DNA from 2 places in the Paenibacillus sp. FSL R5-0378 genome. Region 2 is predicted to be linked to the other one. Evidence: a T-box and tRNA genes for the amino acid it is inferred to sense, from the RefSeq annotation. Region 2 holds a T-box; the other holds one or more tRNA genes.
What was found. The T-box of region 2 lies ahead of MKY74_RS28940 (valine--tRNA ligase). A T-box ahead of a tRNA ligase gene usually reads a tRNA of that ligase, here a tRNA-Val.
Positions count from the first base shown of each region.

Region 1: it encodes a tRNA-Val, which carries the amino acid that the T-box ahead of MKY74_RS28940 (valine--tRNA ligase) is inferred to sense. The anticodon was not compared.

Region 1 is NZ_JBBPAY010000001.1:5,811,156-5,820,827, reverse strand. It holds gene MKY74_RS27070 (hypothetical protein) at 6-170, shown strand; tRNA gene MKY74_RS27065 (tRNA-Met) at 277-353, shown strand; tRNA gene MKY74_RS27060 (tRNA-Ile) at 392-468, shown strand; tRNA gene MKY74_RS27055 (tRNA-Leu) at 494-579, shown strand; tRNA gene MKY74_RS27050 (tRNA-Leu) at 732-817, shown strand; gene MKY74_RS27045 (uracil-DNA glycosylase) at 981-1,649, shown strand; gene MKY74_RS27040 (hypothetical protein) at 1,682-2,092, shown strand; gene MKY74_RS27035 (AI-2E family transporter) at 2,123-3,205, opposite strand; gene MKY74_RS27030 (sporulation protein YjcZ) at 3,419-3,532, shown strand; gene MKY74_RS27025 (hypothetical protein) at 3,637-4,128, shown strand; gene MKY74_RS27020 (mechanosensitive ion channel protein MscL) at 4,161-4,322, opposite strand; gene MKY74_RS27015 (glycerophosphodiester phosphodiesterase) at 4,496-5,236, shown strand; gene MKY74_RS27010 (hypothetical protein) at 5,314-5,487, opposite strand; gene MKY74_RS27005 (hypothetical protein) at 5,654-5,848, opposite strand; gene MKY74_RS27000 (YjfB family protein) at 6,052-6,231, opposite strand; gene MKY74_RS26995 (hypothetical protein) at 6,406-6,723, shown strand; tRNA gene MKY74_RS26990 (tRNA-Val) at 6,815-6,887, opposite strand; gene MKY74_RS26985 (hypothetical protein) at 7,055-7,252, shown strand; gene MKY74_RS26980 (GNAT family N-acetyltransferase) at 7,640-8,083, shown strand; gene MKY74_RS26975 (DUF3892 domain-containing protein) at 8,174-8,413, shown strand; gene MKY74_RS26970 (MBL fold metallo-hydrolase) at 8,520-9,257, opposite strand; gene MKY74_RS26965 (hypothetical protein) at 9,390-9,581, shown strand.
Region 2 is NZ_JBBPAY010000001.1:6,226,675-6,236,346, forward strand. It holds gene murC (UDP-N-acetylmuramate--L-alanine ligase) at 1-254, opposite strand, end outside; gene MKY74_RS28935 (bifunctional folylpolyglutamate synthase/dihydrofolate synthase) at 259-1,635, opposite strand; gene MKY74_RS28940 (valine--tRNA ligase) at 1,681-4,347, opposite strand; T-box leader at 4,406-4,662, opposite strand; gene MKY74_RS28945 (LysM peptidoglycan-binding domain-containing protein) at 4,940-6,388, opposite strand; gene MKY74_RS28950 (RluA family pseudouridine synthase) at 6,518-7,414, opposite strand; gene hemL (glutamate-1-semialdehyde 2,1-aminomutase) at 7,411-8,712, opposite strand; gene hemB (porphobilinogen synthase) at 8,779-9,672, opposite strand, start outside.

The sequences.
Region 1 (9,672 bases), 420 kb from region 2:
CAGTAATGCGGTGGGTGTATTTCGGCAAGCTCTACCGGACGAAATTCCAGGCAGGGTGCCTGGCGAAGAGGCTGGAGCAGGACAGCTGGATTTACGGTTATGAAGAGCCGCGGCTCGTTGAAATTTTCCGTTCAAGGAGAGGCAGGTACGGTGTCCGCTTCTTGCCATGACATGGTAGGCTCCAGTGTCCTAACACCAATTCCATAAATAAATACTTGACGCAGTGGGTACATATGCTGTATATTAATTCTTGTCGCTATTTGATATGGTTAATGACGCGGGGTGGAGCAGTCCGGTAGCTCGTCGGGCTCATAACCCGAAGGCCGCAGGTTCAAATCCTGCCCCCGCAACCAATTTAACAGCCATTATCTGTACGGTATATACTTGATCAGGGCCCTTAGCTCAGTTGGTTAGAGCGGTCGGCTCATAACCGACTGGTCGGGGGTTCGAGTCCCTCAGGGCCCACCATATAGCAATATGTAAGAAACAGCATGCCGGGGTGGCGGAATTGGCAGACGCACAGGACTTAAAATCCTGCGGTAGGTGACTACCGTACCGGTTCGAGCCCGGTCCTCGGCATACAGGTAAACCATTCGAAGGAAGCCGGTTCAGTCTTTGACTGAGCCGGTTTTTTTGTGCTCATGGGCGGTAAAAGGAATGGCAATTAAAGGATTGCCGGTATAGGCAAAACATGTTATATTAAATTTTGTCGTCACAAAAGTGATAGACAAGCCGGGATGGCGGAATTGGCAGACGCACAGGACTTAAAATCCTGCGGTAGGTGACTACCGTACCGGTTCGAGCCCGGTTCTCGGCATTGGATTGGAACAAGATGAACAGGGTAAGCTGGTCCGGATCGGGGCCGGCTTATTTTTTTAGCTGCCGTTCAATGCGGTCTGACTTTCATTGATTGTGCGTCGGAAGACGTTTTTCTATAAAAATAGGTTTATATATTTACGAGAGAGGAGAAATGCTTCATGATATTTAATAACGATTGGGACGAGCAGCTGAAGGAAGAAACCGAAAAGGACTATTTTCAGGAACTCCGTTATAAGCTGGCCAAGGAATACAAGCTTCACAAAGTGTACCCGCCGAAAGAGGACCTCTTTAAAGCGCTCAAGCTGACCCCCTATGAGGATACCAAAGTGGTCATTTTGGGACAGGATCCTTATCATGGACCCGGACAGGCCCACGGCCTTAGCTTTTCGGTCAAACCCGGCGTGCGGATTCCGCCTTCCCTCGTGAACATTTACAAAGAGCTGCACAGCGATTTGGGCGTGCCGATTCCAAGCCATGGGACGCTGGTGCATTGGGCCGAGCAAGGGGTGCTGCTGCTCAATACGGTGCTGACCGTCCGGGATGGCGAGGCAAATTCGCATAAAGGATTAGGATGGGAGCGATTTACCGATGCTGTCATTGAGAAGCTGAATGAGCGGGATAAGCCGGTCGTGTTCATTCTATGGGGAAGCCATGCCCAGAAAAAAGGAGCTTTTATCGATCGGAAAAAGCATCTGGTGATCCAGTCGGTTCACCCGAGTCCGCTGTCGGTGCACCGCGGTTTTTTTGGAAGCAGGCCGTTTTCCAAAGCCAACGCGTTTTTAGCAGCCCATGGGATCAAGCCGGTCGATTGGGCGATTCCTGACAGGTAACTCATTTTCATGAGAAAGGAGGCGAAAGGGCCATGAAGAACTGGATCGGCAGGCGGGTTACCATCCTGTGCAACGACAAGCTGCATTCCCGGGTCAAGGGGACGCTTCGCAAATGGGATGAACATAACGAATGGCTCGTGCTCGGGCCGCACGACCTGAAGCTGCCGTTTGGTGAGGTTTGTACGATCCGGCTTCTTCCCGAAGGGAAAAATGCCCCTGACGCCGCGCCTCATTCGGTCGGATATATCATGAAGGACAAACGGCAGTTCGATAACGCCGTGTTGTTCGGGTCCGAGGTCATGATCTGGCGGAAGGACCGTCTGGAAGCATACAGGGCCACCCTGAGCTCGCATAATGCGGAGACGGTGACCCTATCGGACGGCCGGACTTTTCGGAAAGCGGAGTGCACTTGCGTTGTCCGGTCATTACGTGGCATGCTGTGAGACATTGGTCCTGCGGCATGCTTTTTTTCTTTACTCTTTCATGTCATCGACCTTTTCCGCCAAAAACAGCCCATACCCCCGGACGATAATGATCTTGGCAATCATGTAGACGGGAATGGCCAAAATGACGCCGATGATCCCGGATACGTCTCCGCCGATCAGCAGCAGGACGATCGCCGTCATCGGATGAATGTCCAGCTGCTTGCCGTAAATAATCGGTGTCAGCAGATTATCCTGGATCTGCTGGGAGATGATGATCACGACGAGCGACCATACGGCAACGGAAGGCGAATCGATAAAACCGATGATAACGACCGGAATGGCAGCGATGATCGCACCTACGTATGGAATCAGGTTCAGGACGATCGAGATCAGCGCGAGCAGCAGAGAGTATGGAAGCCCGATAATGAGGAAGCCGATGTACATCAGCACGCCTAGAATGAGATTCAGCACGACCCTGCCGACGATAAAGTTGCTGAGCGCCGTATCGATTTCCCGCAGCGCTTCTTTCCCTTCCTTCCGGTATTTTCGTGGAAGGATGTGCAAAATTTTAGGGGGAAGCTTGCTGCTTTCTTTCAGCATGTAATACAGCACGATCGGAACGGTAGCAATAATGACCACGACATTGGATACGACGGATATAAAATTGGAGATCGAATCCGTTACGGCCATAATCAGTCCGTTGAGATATTCACTCACGCGGGCATAAATTTCCGACTCGCTTGGCAGCGCCCTGGCGAAAAAGCTGTTTTTCTGAAGCGCCTCAAACTGCTTCTGCAAATCTTCCACGAAATAAGGCGCGTTTTCGGCAAAAGTGATCACCTGCTCGCGCAGTGTTGGCCATACCAGCACCGAAAACAGGGCGATCAGACCAACGAACACGAGGTAGATCGACAGAATCGAAAGCGACCTTTTCCAGTGGTGCTTTTCCAAGTAATTTACGATGGGCCTCAGCAAGTAGTACATGAAACCGGCCAGCATCACAGGGACCAGCAGCAGCTTGAACAGCAGCACGATCGGATTGAAAATAAACTTTACTTTGGCACCCAAATAAATAATTAAAAGTGCCGCGATGATACCCAGACATGTACGAAAATATTTGCTCTGCAGCAATCAAATCCCCCCAGCCTTCATGGACCAGCCTATGTAACGGTCTGTTTCCTCTTTTACAACCCATTAACCAAATGTCATAAGGATGATTCAGGGAGCTCCTGCCATCGCTTCTGGAAGCGGTAACCGTTTGAGGCAATCCGGGTATTCGTACAGTCAAACCGCAGGTGAACTACATAATATAGGTTGACCCCATGAAAAAGGAGGTTCAAACCTATGAGCGGAGTCGTAGGCGGCGTTGGTTATCCAGGCGGAGTTTTCAAATCGACGGGAGCGATCTTGGTCCTTTTCATCCTTTTGGTCATTATTTTGAGCTCCTGTTTTTGTTAAGGCGTAACACAACACATCCTGGCGGTATTCGGCCGGGATGTTTTTTTATGCCCGCGTTAGTTTACCTAATTACATACAGTCATTTAACCTGGGAGGGATTGAGGATGAACCAACTCGTGATCGCATTGTTCCGGACGAGACAGGATACGGCGCTGGCGGTCAGCGCGCTTTGGGAGCGTCATTTTGACAAAAAGGACGTGTCGCTGCTTGCCCTTGACAAGAGACAGTTATCTATCGTATGCCGGGATACCGGCTTGAAAGAACCCGTGTCCAGGCATGGTACCAGCGGGTTGTTCGGCGAAATCCGGGATTTAACCTCCAGCCTGACGCTGCGGGATCAAGTCACCTGGGCATCGGGACCGGCAGCGGCCAAACTTGGGGGGGCGGAAGTCGGCGGGAAGAACGACGGGCTGATTGTCAGTCTGGTGGGGATTGGCGTCCCCGAAGGGGATGCAGAAAACTATGAGAAGCTGCTGATTCAGGGGCATTTTATGGTCATAGTGGAGTGCAGTAAGGAGCGAAGCATCGAGGCGCAGCATGTTCTTGAGGCCCATCCGTGCGTAGAGACGAGAAAAGAAAAGCGTGTATCGACATAAAAAAAGGCGATCGAGTACCGATCCCCTTCCGGTCAATAAATGATTCTCCGGCTTAAGTTAACGGCCGTTCCGTATTTTTTGCTGAGGATCTTGGCCTCTTCGGTGACGTAGGCGAGGATATGCTGCAGCCGCTGGGTGGCCGGCCGGATGGTTTCTTTGACTTCTCCGTGGACGATGACGTCAAACACGATCATGATCGAATACCTCCTTATATGCGGGATAAATCCATGATAAAATACAATCATCAGAGAGGAATCAATTTGGATGGAGCGGTTTGTAAACTCTACGGTTTATACTCGCATTACATAAGACGGGTACGATAAGTTGGTAAGGTTTGCGAGAATACCAGTCGGGAGGTTGTGAGAAGTTGGATTCGATTATTAATTTTGCCCACCGGGGCGCATCTGCGGTATGTCCGGAAAATACGATGGCCGCTTTTGCCCGCAGTTTGGAGCTTGGTGCCACAGGGATTGAAACCGATGTTCAGTTAACCCGGGACGGCCGGCTTGTCCTGATTCACGACGAAACGTTGTCCCGGACGACAAACGGGAGCGGGTGGGTCAAAGACCACGACCTGGAAGAGCTGCGCAAGCTGGACGCCGGCAGCTGGTTCCATCCCGATTTTGCGGAGGAGCGCCTTCCGCTGCTGGAAGAGCTGCTGGAGCTGGTTCAGGACACCGGGACCGTCGTCAACATCGAGTTGAAAAATACGAAGGTACCTTATGCAGGGCTTGAGGAAAAGGTCATCGACTTGGTAAGAAGCTATAACCTGAGCGGGCGGATCGTCATCTCAAGCTTCAATCACTATTCCCTGCGGCTCTGCAAGCAGCTCGCGCCTGAAATCCGCACCGGCATTTTGTACATGGAGGGACTGTATGAGCCGTGGGAATATGCCCGCAGCGTTGAAGCCGACGCCCTGCACGCCTACCATTTTGCGGTGCTGCCTGAATTTGTGGCGGGAGCGAAGGCGGCCGGTAAGGTATACCACCCATGGACGGTCAACGAAGAAGAGGAAATGCGGCGTCTTATCGACGCAGGGGCAGCGGGTATCATCACCGACTACCCGGATAAGCTGGCGGCGCTGCTGAGCGCTTCAGTGCGCTCTTAAACAATGATAACCCGATGCCACGGCGGCATCGGGTTATTTTGTGCCCGTATACGTCTCCAGAACAGTGAGGGAATGCTTCACCCTTGATGATCCGGTGAATCCTCGTTCGACGGATGTTTACCTTTCTTCAATTCCCGCGCCCCTTCTTCCAGCACGTCTTCAATCATGTCCGTGGATGACGGCGTTTCATGATCGGGATCCGGAATGGGGTCGACCCCGGGGAAACGATCCTCTTCATTCGGTGTATTCATCGCCACACGTCCTTCCTATAGAATCGTTGGTACTTCCATAGTGTGTTCCTTATATGTAAGGATAAACCGTTCCAAGCGCTGCTGAACCACATTTTCCTGCACCTTCCGAGCTGAAAGATTAATCGTTATATAAAAAAATAAAGCCGCCCAGGCAGGGCAGCGAATATTAACGAATATGAATGAGGCGTGACAGATAGCCGACTTCATCCAGCGGAATCCACATGGAGCCGTACACCGTCCGCATCTTTAAAGTGCCCGGATCATCGGATTTCTCGGGGATGCCGGTAATGGATTCACCATCCAAATTTTGAACGAATAATTGATGGCCGCGGCGGATCGCCATTTCAATTTCCTTTTCCATGAGACTATTCTCCCGTATCCACATACTGGTAAGACTTTTGTATCAATAACTATCTTTATCATAAGATAATTTTCGTCTGTTGGATAGAGAACGGATGTTTGATTGGTGGGGATATGGACCTAAAATATGAATTTAATTTGAACAGTTGTGCTGAAAAATAAAAAAACCCTCCGTCTGGAGGGGCAGAAAAGAATGCCGAGCAGTTAAATCCGGATGTCTAGACGGTTTCCCAAATGGGGTGCGGCGCTGCTATCCAGCATTTTGACCAGGGATTGACCGTCCTGCGAGGCTTGATCCTTAGCGATTTTAAGCACCTGGATGCTCACATTTTGAGCCAGCCGGGACTGGCTCATGGCCATCGATAAAGCAGGGATATCCATCATAAGCCTCCTCTATGTAAAATGGGTAACATCTATGTTATCGGATGTTCGGTGTGATTTATAAAATAGATGCCGCCCGGGAACCAAGTTCCCGGGCGTGCGATCAGGGAGGTGTCATGCTGATTTCATCCGAAAAATCCGGAATTAATACATGTCTCCACCGAAGTGATCGCGACAGTGGCATCTTTTATGGTGGCGTTTTTTGAAGTGGTGGTGCTGTTTGTGAATCTTATGGCAGGAAACATGCTTTTCTTTGTGGACCTTTTTGATTACAGGCTCCCAGTCCACTTTGACGAATATCGTTTTCTTGATTTCTTTTTTAAGGATGACTGGTTTTGGTCTGCGGACATGGCAGTCACGACGGTGATCATGTTCGTGGAAAAAGAATTTACCCATTTGGTTACCCCACCTTTGTTGGAAAATGTGAAACCTGAGATATCGTATGTAATGGTTTCCTTCGCAAACACGGCGGAGGTCCATGTGGGAACAAAATAGATGATTATCTTAACGGGACAGGGCCAAAACTCTGCGGCTAATTGTGAACAAAAAAACTCTTGAAGCCTTAAGCTTCAAGAGTTTCTATAGATGATCTGCAGTGGGCTCGAACCACTGACCCCCACCCTGTCAAGATGGTGCTCTCCCAGCTGAGCTAGCAGATCGTATAAGTCAGATACATTTAATATAATAACAGCGCCATAGTTAGCTGTCAATCATTTTATTTTGCTCACGGTGAATGGCATGCTCAATTTGTTTGCCGCTCATGATTAGAAGCTAGCCAAACGGGCGAAAACTAAAGTATATTTCGAAACAGAAGGAGTGGCACGGTATGCCGAACAAAGGCGGGCTGCTCGCGGCAGGGATGTGCCTGCTGCTTGCCGGATGCTCCCCCGCGGGTGAGTTTTCGGATGCGCAGGAGCCGATCAAGCCCGGTTCAACCATGGCCGATTCACCGATTATGCTGGACGTTTACGGCAAATCGGTCAGCGAGGATGTGTATTCCAAGGGCCCTATTACGCCGCCCTGATTCTTTGGACAAGACAAGGGCCCGTGCTCCGACTGCACCGGCCCTTGTTTTTTTAGATATAGGAAAGTATTTACATCGGAGATTCGGTTTCCTTATATCGCAAGAAAAACTTCCGCAAAACGCGGCCTATCTTCCGTGAGTGTTCGTCGATAAACGTTTTTCTTATTCCTCATCCCATTTGCGCGAATACCCTTTTTGGATGACATAAATGAAAGAATAGATTAAGATGGCTGATAAAATGACGATCAGCGCAATGGTCATGCCCATAACGATCCATGGTCTCCCTTCCATAGAGCTCTCATGAGTCAACTATACAGGAAAATCATTTTTTTGTATAATGATTCAATCGTGTTTTTTATATTGATTGCATGAAAGAGAGGGTAACCGATGCCTGCAGAAATAGTATACGTGACGACCCCCGAGCAGCTGGAACATGCGCTGGACATCCGCCAGGAGGTGTTCGTCAAGGAACAAAACGTGCCCGCCGACCTGGAGATCGACGAATACGATGTGATCAGCGACAATGTTCATCATATCCTCCTTCAGGACAAGGATCAGTATGTGGCCACCGGCCGGATCATTTATTATAACAGCGATACCGCCAAGATGCAGCGAATCGCGGTTCGCCGCGAGTTCCGCACCCACGGGTTCGGCCGCATTTTGCTGATGGCGATGGAAGAGCGGGCGAGGGAACTGGGGCTGGCCTATTCCATCCTGGATGCACAGTGCCAAGCTGAACAGTTCTATGCAAAACAAGGCTACGAGGTCATTTCCAAGGAGCCGTTCGATGACGCGGGCATTCCGCATGTCCGTATGAAGAAAACACTGTAGGCTTCGTTTCTTCGTATAAATCCATGTTCTCAGGGAACGATATCCATATGTCACCTTGATATATCATGACAACTTAAGGAGTGGATATCGATGGGAAACCCGGGAAGAGAACAATTTATCGCAGTACAGAAGAACGGTGACGGCGACTTGACGGCCTTTCAAACGTCGTCGGGCCGGGTGCTCGATTACGAGCAGGCGCTGCAGGAAGTAAAAGCGGGTGCCATTGCCGGAGTAAACGTCTTTAAAGGCCGTGACGGCGAGATGTACATCCGCGGGGACGCCGACGGCGATCCGTCGAATAATCTCGATAACTTGCCTACTTTTGAATAAAAGACGAGCGTCATGTTTCCAAAAATAACAGCCGGCTGCAGAGAAGGTTCATCTTTCTGCAGCCGGCTGTGTTTTTTCACCCGTAATCCACATCGACCAGCAAGGGTTACAGCGTATTTACGTGCCCTTGCTCAAGGAAGGTCATTTCTCCGGTTTTTCCTACAAACTCGTCTTTATTATCCGCATAATGCATCAATCGGATCATACGCTGAACCGGCTCCGGCAGCGAAAGCAGCTCACTGAGCGTCGTATGCACCTCGCCCGGTCCTTCCAGCTGGACCTCGTGCAGGATCGTATCACAGCCGCGTTCCCCTACGAGCTTGTCCAGCAGCCCAGGGTCGAAGGTCATGTCCGCGCTGTAGAAAATCCGGCCGTTAATATAGAGGGAGAAGCTGTCTTTGCCCGGAATGTGGCGGTTCGGGATGAGCTCCAGCTCGATTTGCTCCGACAGGCGGCAGGGAACTCCCGGCTGAAGCGTATGTACATCGAAGGCGTCCTCGAGGCAGGTGATTTGGCCGGGTTGGGACAGACCGCCCTTCAGCGTGTGCTCCCACAGCACATCACGCAAAGCTTCCGCGATATAAAGCTTCATTTTGCGATGGTACGCATATTTCATCTGGAAGGCAAGCTCCTCCAGGCCGCCGACATGATCGCCATGAATATGGGTGATCAGCACGGCATCCAAGTCATTAAACGTTTTGCCCAGTTGGTGAAGGGCGAGGGGGGCCGTAATTCCGCAATCGATCAGCAAAGTGAACGACCCGTCCCCGAGCAGGGCATTATTGTTGAAATACTTTTTGGCAAAAGCGCTGCCTGTCCCCAGCATCTGAAGCTGCAAGCTCATCGGTTGATCCTCCTGTGAATGAGCGGCATGCCGAGCATGCCGTTCGTATTTTTTTCTTTCATTATACACCACAGTTCCCAATTTCCATCTACCCCCATAATATGCTGTAAACGCGCGAAATGGGGTTTTGTCATGGCGAAGGGAAAAAGCAAAAAACCGGCACAAGCCAAAGGGGAAAAGGTCATTCGAGGCATGAGGCTCGTGACCTCCGACGTATGCGAGGCCTGTAAAACGCCCTGTGCCCGGGGAATGGCGTACGCGGCACGGATGAGAGTTCCGGGTGCGATCGGCAAAGGGGTGCCCTGTATTTTAACCAAGAAATAAGGAGAGAAATTAGTAACTGAACCAAAATTTGGAGCTATAGTCCCACAAGGTGGGGCTTTTTTTGTATTCCTGGAACAAAATTCCTTCACTT
Region 2 (9,672 bases):
TGCTCTGCCTCTCTTCGTTCCACGTTGTCCTTGGGAAGCGCCGTCGAATAGACGACCAAATCCGCTCCGTGAACCTGCTCGGCCGTATGGCCTATATAAATTTTGGCTCCCTTGGCAGCCAGTTTTTCCGTTAATTCCTGGGCAGCCACGTCCGAACCCGTGACCGTGTATCCCATTTCCAGCATAACCCGTGCGATGGCGCTCATCCCGTAGCCACCAATACCGATAAAATGAACATGTTCAGAATTCAACAGATTTTCACCAACCTTTTTCAGAATCGGTCTGACCCAGCAGGGCTGCCCGCACATCAGAAATCAAATACAGCGTGCCGGACACCACTGCCAAATCCCCCGGTTCTGTCCGTGACTTAAGTATGTCTAGCGCGTGTTTCCAATCCGGTTCTACGATGATCTGCAAACCTGGTTTGCCGTGAGAATGCTTCAGCCGCTCCACAATGTCCAGCAAAGCATCAGCGTCCATTTTTTTCCGGAAATCCGGCTCGGTCAGGATAAGCGTATCCACTATTGGAAGTATATGCTTCAAAGAGGACTCATGATGCTTATTTGACAGCATTCCCATCATCAAATTTAACTGTTTAAAGTGATAATGCCTTTGCAGGCTCTTGCTGAGGCTCTCCAGCCCCTCCGGATTATGCGCCCCGTCCAGAACAATCCGCGGAGAATCGCCCACTTCTTCGAGCCGGCCGGCCCACTTCGTATCCCGGAACCCCTTCAGCAGATCCTCATCGTCCATGACAAAAGCCATGTACTGCCGCAGCACTTCCAGCGCCATCATCGCGCCGGCGGCATTGGCAATCTGGTGCTCGCCCTTCATCCCGATGCTCAGATCCAGCTCGCGGAAAGGACCTTTGAAATGGAACGTCTGCAACGAACCGTCCAAACCGGTATATTCGTAGGTGAACTGCTCTCCCGCCAAATACAGCGTGGCGCGGCACTCTTCGGCTTTTTGCTTCAGCACCTCAATGACTTCCGGCTGGTTCACGCAGCTGACCACCGGAACGCCTGGTTTGATAATGCCGGCCTTTTCCGTGGCGATTTCCACAAGCGTATCGCCAAGAATATCGGTGTGGTCCATCCCGACATTGGTGATGATGGAGACGATGGGGTGAACGATGTTCGTTACATCCAGCCTTCCCCCGAGCCCGGTCTCCCATACAACCACGTCAGGGTAGCATTCCTCGGCATAATACAGGATCGCCAGAGCCGTGGACACTTCGAACATCGTCGGCGATCCGAGCTCCGTGGCCGCAATCTCCTGCACCGCAGGGTACAGTCGGTTCGCCAGGGAGAGCAGCACCTCCTCCGGAATGTCTTCCCCGTTGTACTGAAAGCGGTTCGTGAATTTGGTGATATACGGCGAAGTATACGTGCCTACCGAATAACCGCTTTGCAGAAGTACACGGGTCAAGTAAGCGCATGTCGACCCTTTCCCGTTCGTACCGGCGACATGAATGAATTTCAGCCTCCGGTGCGGGTTCCCGAACTTCTCCATTAACGTTTCGATCCGCTGCATCCCCGGTCGGATCCCAAACGGGATCAGACCGTTAATCCAATTCGCCGCCTCTTCATATGTGCGCAGAGAAGCCTCCCGTCCGGCTTCCAATTGATCCCCCATACCATTCACCTTCTGAATTTTAGTTAAGTTTCTGCTGCGTCGTGATCAGCCTCTCAGCTCTTCGATCCGTGCGATGACTTTGCTGCGTTTATCGGAATAGTCGGCCATCTTGGCCTTCTCCTCTTCAATGACTTTTGCCGGCGCTTTAGCCACAAAGCCTTCATTGGCCAGCTTTTTCTCCACCCGCTGCACTTCGCTGTTCAGATGCTGCAGCTCTTTCTCCAGCCGCGCAATCTCCTGGTCAATGTCAATCAGACCGGCAAGCGGCAGGTACAGCTCGGCACCGGTAATCACGGCGGTCATCGCCTTGTCCGGCGTCGTCAGGTCGAGACCTGCCGTAAAGCTCGAGGTGTTGCAGAAGCGCTGAACGTATACTTCGTTCCGGTTCACGATCTGCAGCACTTGCTCGTCGCCCGCCTTCAGCATCAGCTCGATCTTCTTGCTCATCGGAACATTAACCTCTGCGCGGATGTTGCGAACGGCACGGATGGCATCCATCAGCAGCGACATCTCGGCTGCAGCTTCGGCATCCTCGAAGGCTGGATCATACTCCGGCCATGCCGCAAGCGTGATCGTTTCCCCTTCGTGAGGCAGATGCTGCCAAATTTCTTCGGAGATGAACGGCATAAACGGATGAATCATCCGCAGCGTGCGGTCCAGCACATAGCTAAGCACCGACTGCGTCGTTTTCTTGGCGCTCACATTGTCTCCGTACAAAGAGAGTTTGGCAAACTCAATGTACCAGTCACAGAGGTCATCCCAAATGAAGTTATACAGGAGCCGGCCCGTTTCACCAAATTCGTAGGCATCTATTAGACGCGTAATGTCACGGGAAGTTTCGTTCAGGCGGTGGAGAATCCAGCGGTCCGCCGTGCTGAGCTCTCCGCTTATGTCAATGTCGTCATATGTGAATCCTTCCAGATTCATCAGAGCGAAACGGGAGGCATTCCAGATTTTATTGGCAAAGTTGCGCGCCTGCTCCACGCGTTCCCACCGGAAGCGCAGATCCTGCCCCGGCGTGCTGCTCGTGGAGATCATGTAGCGCATCGCATCTGCGCCGTACCGTTCGATGACGTCGAGCGGATCAACGCCGTTGCCGAGCGACTTGGACATTTTCCGTCCTTCGGAATCCCGGACCAGACCGTGCATCAGCACGTCCTTAAACGGAATTTCGCCCGTAAATTCCAGCGCGGTAAAGATCATCCGGGCTACCCAGAAATAGATGATGTCATAGCCCGTAACGAGCACGTTCGTCGGATAATAACGTTCCAGATCCGCCGTCTGCTCCGGCCAGCCGAGGGTAGAGAACGGCCACAGCGCCGAACTGAACCAGGTGTCCAGAACGTCGTTGTCCTGCGTAAGCTCGGTGCTTCCGCATTTGGAGCATTGAGTTACATCCTCATGGGCTACGTGGATCTCGCCGCAGGATTCGCAGTACCAAGCCGGAATCCGGTGTCCCCACCACAGCTGACGGGAAATACACCAATCCCGGACGTTTTCGATCCAGTTCAGGTACGTTTTCTCGAAACGATCCGGAACGAAGCGTACCCCTTTGCCCGCCTTTTGCGCCTCGATGGCTCTTTCCGCGAGCGGCTGCATTTTAACGAACCACTGCGTCGACAAGTAAGGCTCGACTACGGCTCCTGTGCGCTCGCTGTGCCCTACCTGGTGCACATGGTCTTCGATTTTGATCAGCACGCCGAGATCCTTCAAATCCTGAACGATCTGCTTGCGGCAATCGGCCCGGTCCATGCCTTCGTACTTCGCGGCCTGGTCATTCATCGTGCCGGTCTCGTCCATCACGATGATTTGCGGCAGATCGTGGCGCAATCCCACCTCAAAATCGTTCGGATCGTGTGCCGGAGTAATTTTCACGGCGCCGCTGCCGAATTCGCGTTCCACGTACTCGTCGGCGATAATCGGAATCTCGCGTCCGACAATCGGAAGCACGAGCATCTTGCCGATCATATCCTTGTATCGCTCGTCTTTTGGATGAACCGCTACCGCCGTATCGCCAAGCATCGTCTCAGGACGAGTGGTCGCTACCGTAATGTGGCCGCTTCCGTCCTTCAGCGGATACTGCAAATGATACAGATGGCCGTTGACTTCTTTATATTCAACCTCAATATCGGACAAGGCGGTTCTGGCGGCCGGATCCCAGTTGATGATCTTTTTACCGCGGTAGATCAGCCCTTTTTCATAGAGTTTCACGAAAACTTCGCGAACCGCCTTGGACAGACCTTCGTCAAGCGTAAACCGCTCTCTGGAGTAATCCAGCGAAAAGCCCATTTTGGCCCACTGTTCATGAATCGTTTCCGCGTATTGGTCCTTCCATTCCCACACTTTCTCCAGGAACTTCTCGCGCCCCAGGTCGTGGCGGCTAATATTCTGCTCACGCAGCTTCTGCTCCACCTTGGTCTGCGTCGCGATGCCCGCATGGTCCGAGCCCGGAAGCCACAAGGCGTCGTACCCCTGCATCCGCTTCGTGCGAATCAGAATATCCTGCAGGGTAAAGTCGAGGGCGTGCCCGATATGGAGCATCCCCGTTACGTTTGGCGGCGGAATCACGATCGTATACGGCTCCGCCTCGGGCTTCTGCCCGGCTTTGAAATACTGGCCGTCGATCCAGTATTTGTACCATTTCTTTTCGGCCGATTTCGGGTCATACGTCGTCGGCATCCCGGTTGTTGCTTGGTTTTCCTGGTCTGTCATATTGTTCATCCTCCATCACAAGATCAGCTTTGCCAAAAATACAAAAAACCTTTCGTCCTCAAAGGACGAAAGGCTGTTCTTTCGCGGTACCACCTTTGTTTTGCGACAGCAAGCACAAACACGCATGCCTTCGCAACACTTCGTACAGATAACGGCTGCAGCCGGCCGGCTCTACCTCCCGCGCTTTCGGCGCAAGTGCTCAAACCGACAACTTCCGGGCGACTTCGGACAGCTGCATCCTGCGGAATCTTCCAGCGCTGCAATTCCGCTCTCTGAAGGGCAATACCGCCTACTCTTCCCGTTCATCGTTTTTGTGAAGATGGTGAAATGGATCATTTTTCAGCGAAGCTGAAGCGTTTCATATCGCAAGAAAAACTTCGGCCAAATACGAGATGTCATCTGTACTTGACTTTCGTTGATTGTTTTTCTGCAAAACATATACTCCATAATAACGCGCTTCATGTCGATAGTCAACTTCCCTTGGCCCAAAGTGCAGGACCATTTTCCCGTGTTCAATCAGGCCGCATTCCGGGCACAAAAAAAAGAGCCCGGCGCCGTAAAGCGCCAGGCTCTTCTGATTGCCTCAAAATCGTTACGGGATATACAGAATTTGACCTTCCTGCACGGTCTGATCCGCCAGCCGGTTGTACAGCACAAGCTCCCGCGGCGTCAGCTGATAACGGTCGGCGATCGTCTCGAGCGTCTCCTCCCGCTGAACGATGCACAGCCGGACCTTACGGAAAGGAGTCTGCTCGGAGATACTGCCGAGGAACAGGTTCTTCCATTTGATATCATCGGCTTCAGCAGCACCCGCGCTGGCGACGGCATCAGCAGCCTGCTGCTCCTCCTGCGCCTGCTGGTACTCAAGCTCCTTGATCGAACGGCTTGAGGACAAGATCGAGGAAAAACCGATCGCTTCCTTCTCGCCGGACTCGGGTTCCTTCTTGCTTCCTAACGCGATCCGCATTTCCCGGTCTTCAGGCGGTTCTTCCTGCTGAACTTTATCCTGGAAAGCTCCAAACGGGAACGTAGGCTCGCTGAACGGGTCTTTACCCGCTGCGTTCAAATAGATGTCTTCTTCCTGCTCTTCATCTGCCTGAACCGCCGTCGCTTCCGGATGCAGCAGCTCCGACTCCTCTTCATGCTCAAAATGCCACTTGTTCGGGTACTGGGGCTCCGCTGTCCGGTCTGATGGTTCCTTGTCCGTATGTAAAGCGGATAATCCGGCCACCTGCGGCGGAGGCGCTGCCACTTCCCGCTCAGGTTCGCGGGCAGATTCCCATGCGGTAGACGGCGCAGTTTCGCGGGAATCGGACGCCTGAGGCACAGCCGCTTCCTCCGGCTCGGACGGAGGAACAGCAGCCGCTTGCCATGCGGCTTCCCAGGCTGCCGCTTCCCGTGCTTCATCCGAGTCACTGGTTTCCGCGGCTTCGATCGGAGCCTGTTCCGGCTGCTCTGCCTGAATTTGGGACTGAGGCGGCGTAAAGGACGGAGCCGGTGCGGTCCAGACAGGCGCAGGGTCGTCCGGCGGCGTGAATTCACGCTGTTCCGGTTCTGCCGAAGCCGGTTCTTCCTCCCGCTCTTGCGCGAAGATCGCCGCTTCCTCCGGAAGGTCCTCATCCGGTGCATGAACCACCGTGAATTCGTCCGCTTTCCAGGCGGGTGATTCCGCGGCCTGAGTCTCGATGCCGCGCAGAGAAAGAACGCCCGTAATATTCAGGCTCCGTTTGGACAGCAGGTCGACGTCAAAATTCTCGATTTCCACCGCAATGTCATCCAGCGAGGTTACCCGGTTCAAGGGAACCGTAATCTCCACTGGAATGAAATGCTCCAGCCGCTGCGTCCCTTCTTCCTCACCTTCGCTTCTGTACAGCCCCGACAGGAGCAGATGCCCGCGCAGACTGGCTTGTTCGTCCTGGCTGATCACTTGAATATGCGGAAGCAGCTCGATTTCCTCGAGTTCTTCGATACCCGCCACGTCTTCGTTTAAATGGATGCGTTCGTAAATGTCAAAGCGTAAACCGTAGGACTGGTCAAACACAAATAACGTCCTCCTTTTCGGCATATTTCTAACCGTGGGCCATCCCCACAGCACGAGCCAAAATCGTTACTCGTTCTATTTATATGCTTTAAAAAGAGGAGCATGCCAGTTTTCATATGATACTTAGGTTTACGCTCTCACAAGGGCTTTGAGACGCTCCATATCCTCGGGCCACGGATCGCTCACCTCAATCTGCTCGCGTGTGAGCGGATGGGCGAAAGAGAGACGCTCCCCGTGAAGCGCCTGCCTGCCGATGGCGGACATGCTTCCGCCGTACAAGGCATCGCCCAGCAGCGGGTGGCCGACATGACTGAGATGAACGCGGATCTGATGCGTCCTTCCGGTTTCCAGTTCCAAATAGACGAGGCTGGCTTGATTCCCGGCTTCTGCGTGGAGAATCCGGGTCACCGCAGATTGCCCTCCCAAAGACACCCGTCTGCGCTGCTTGTGATGGCGGTCCTTGCCGATGGGCAGGTCGATGACCTTCAGCTCCGCAGGGATCCGCCCCTCGACAAAGGCGGCGTAAATCCGCGAAATCCGCTTGCCGCTCATCTCCTTGTCCAGCAGAAGCTGCGCCCAGTCATTTTTGGCGTACAGCACAGGCCCGGTGGTATGCTGGTCGAGCCGATGAATATGCCTGACCGCAATCTCTTCCCCTTGCATCTGATAATGGGCGGCCACGGCATGATCCAACGTGATTTCGTCGGAGTGCCCATCCGGGTGAACCTTCATCCCGGCAGGCTTGTGAACGACCAAGCAGAAGTCGTCCTCGTACAGCACGGTGAGATCCGTCCAGATCGGCTCGATCCCCGCCTTGCGGGAAGCAAAAAGGGCCAGCCGAAGCCGGTCCCCTTTCCACTCGATGCCATTTGATGCCTGAAGCTGTCCAAGCAGCTTCTCCGGCATGCCTGCCTCGTTCAGCAGCCACGCCGCGGTCGCCGCTTCGCGGTCCGCGGCCGATGCGATTTTTTTGCCCGGAGCCAGCTCCAGCCATTCCCCGCGCCGGAGCCAGTGGTTCACGTTCACAGCTGCTTAAGGGCGTTGTAGTTGGCTTCAATCGTCGCATCGATGTCTTCGATGCTGTGGGCAGCCGATACAAACATCCCCTCAAATTGGGAAGGAGCCACGCTCACGCCTTCCTCAATCAGATTGCCGAAATATTTGGTGAAGCGCGGAATGTCGCTCGTCTTCGCCGTATCGTAATTCACGACAGGCCCTTCCGTGAAGAAAGGACATACCATGGAACCGACGCGGTTAATCGTCACCGGAATGCCGAGCTCTTTGGCATTTTTCACAAAACCGGCCTCCAGACGGGCTGCGCGCTCTTCCAGCAGGTCATATACAGCAGGCGTCAGGAGCTTCAGCGTCGTAAACCCAGCCGCCATGGCCAGCGGATTTCCGCTCAGCGTGCCCGCTTGGTAAATCGGACCGGACGGCGCCACTTTCTCCATAATTTCGCGTTTGCCGCCGTATGCGCCGACAGGCAGTCCGCCGCCGATGACCTTGCCCAGGCAAGTCAGGTCAGGCGTAATGCCGAACCGGCCTTGGGCACAGTTCAAATGAACGCGGAACCCGGTCATGACCTCATCAAAAATGAGCAGGCTGCCATATTTTGTAGTAATTTCGCGCAAGCCTTCCAGAAAGCCCGGAAGCGGAGGTACGACGCCCATGTTGCCGGCTACCGGCTCCACGATGACGCAGGCGATCTCCTCGCCAAAACGTTCAAAGGCAAGCTTTACGGACTCAAGGTCGTTATACGCGACCGTGATCGTATTGCTGGCCACGCTTTCCGGCACGCCCGGGCTGTCAGGCAGACCCAGCGTCGCCACCCCGGAGCCGGCTTTGATGAGCAGGCTGTCCGCGTGTCCATGATAGGAGCCTTCGAATTTCAAAATTTTGCTGCGTCCCGTGTACCCGCGGGCCAGTCGAATCGCGCTCATCGTCGCTTCCGTACCCGAATTGACCATCCGGACGATGTCGATCGAAGGGACACGCTCGCACACGAGCTTGGCCATCTCCGTCTCAATCAGCGTAGGCGCGCCGAAGCTCGTGCCTTTGGCCGCCGTTTCCTGAACCGCAGCAATCACTTCCGGATGGGCGTGTCCCATAATCAGGGGTCCCCAGGAGCCGACGTAGTCGATAAAACTGTTGCCATCAATATCGTACACGCGCGATCCTTGGGCATGGTCCACATAAATCGGCGTAAGGCCGACCGATTTAAAGGCGCGGACCGGGCTGTTCACCCCGCCGGGGATATATTGCTTGGCTTCTTCAAAGGCTGACCGGGAAGCCTCCTCCTTGCGCTTTCCTGACATACTGCTCATGTCATTCACTCCAATCTATCGGTTTAAATCACCCCGCTAAGCAGGGATTTTGCTCCGATGCTTCGGTTATCCCTTGATCCACCGGGCCACGTCTTTGGCAAAATAAGTAATAATGATATCCGCGCCGGCGCGCTTCATGCTCGTCAGCATTTCCTGCACTACGGCTTTTTCGTCGATCCAGCCTTGAATGGCCGCCGCTTTGACCATGGAGTACTCCCCGCTCACATTGTAGGCGACGAGCGGAAGGTCGAACTGATCTTTCAGCGTGCGCATAATGTCCATATAGGACAAAGAAGGCTTGACCATCAGCATGTCGGCCCCTTCAAGCACATCGGATTCCGCTTCACGCAGCGCTTCGCGCGCGTTGGCCGGATCCATCTGGTACGTTTTGCGGTCGCCGAACTGAGGTGCCGAGTCGGCTGCCTCGCGGAATGGGCCGTAGAAGGCGGAAGCATATTTGACCGAATAAGACATGATCGGAATATGCTCAAATCCGTTCTCGTCAAGCCCTGCGCGGATCGCCTGCACGAAGCCGTCCATCATGTTGGACGGGGCGATAATATCGGCGCCGGCTTTCGCCTGGGACACTGCCGTTTTGACCAGCAACTCCAGCGATTCATCGTTCATGACGTCGCCGCACACATGGCCATCCCGTTCATAGGTATGCACCATGCCGCAGTGTCCATGATCCGTAAACTCGCAGAGGCAGGTGTCGGCTACGACGAGCAGGTCCGGATACCAGGACTTGATCAGGCGTGTGGCTTCCTGCACGATGCCGTCTTCCGCAAAGGCCGAGGAGCCGATGCTGTCCTTCGTTTCCGGAATGCCGAACAACAGCACGGCCGGAATGCCGAGGGAGGCAATTTCGTCCACTTCTTCTTTCAGCCGGTCCAGCGAAAAATGATAGACTCCCGGCATGGATGAAATCTCGTTTTTTATGTTTTCTCCATAGGTTACAAA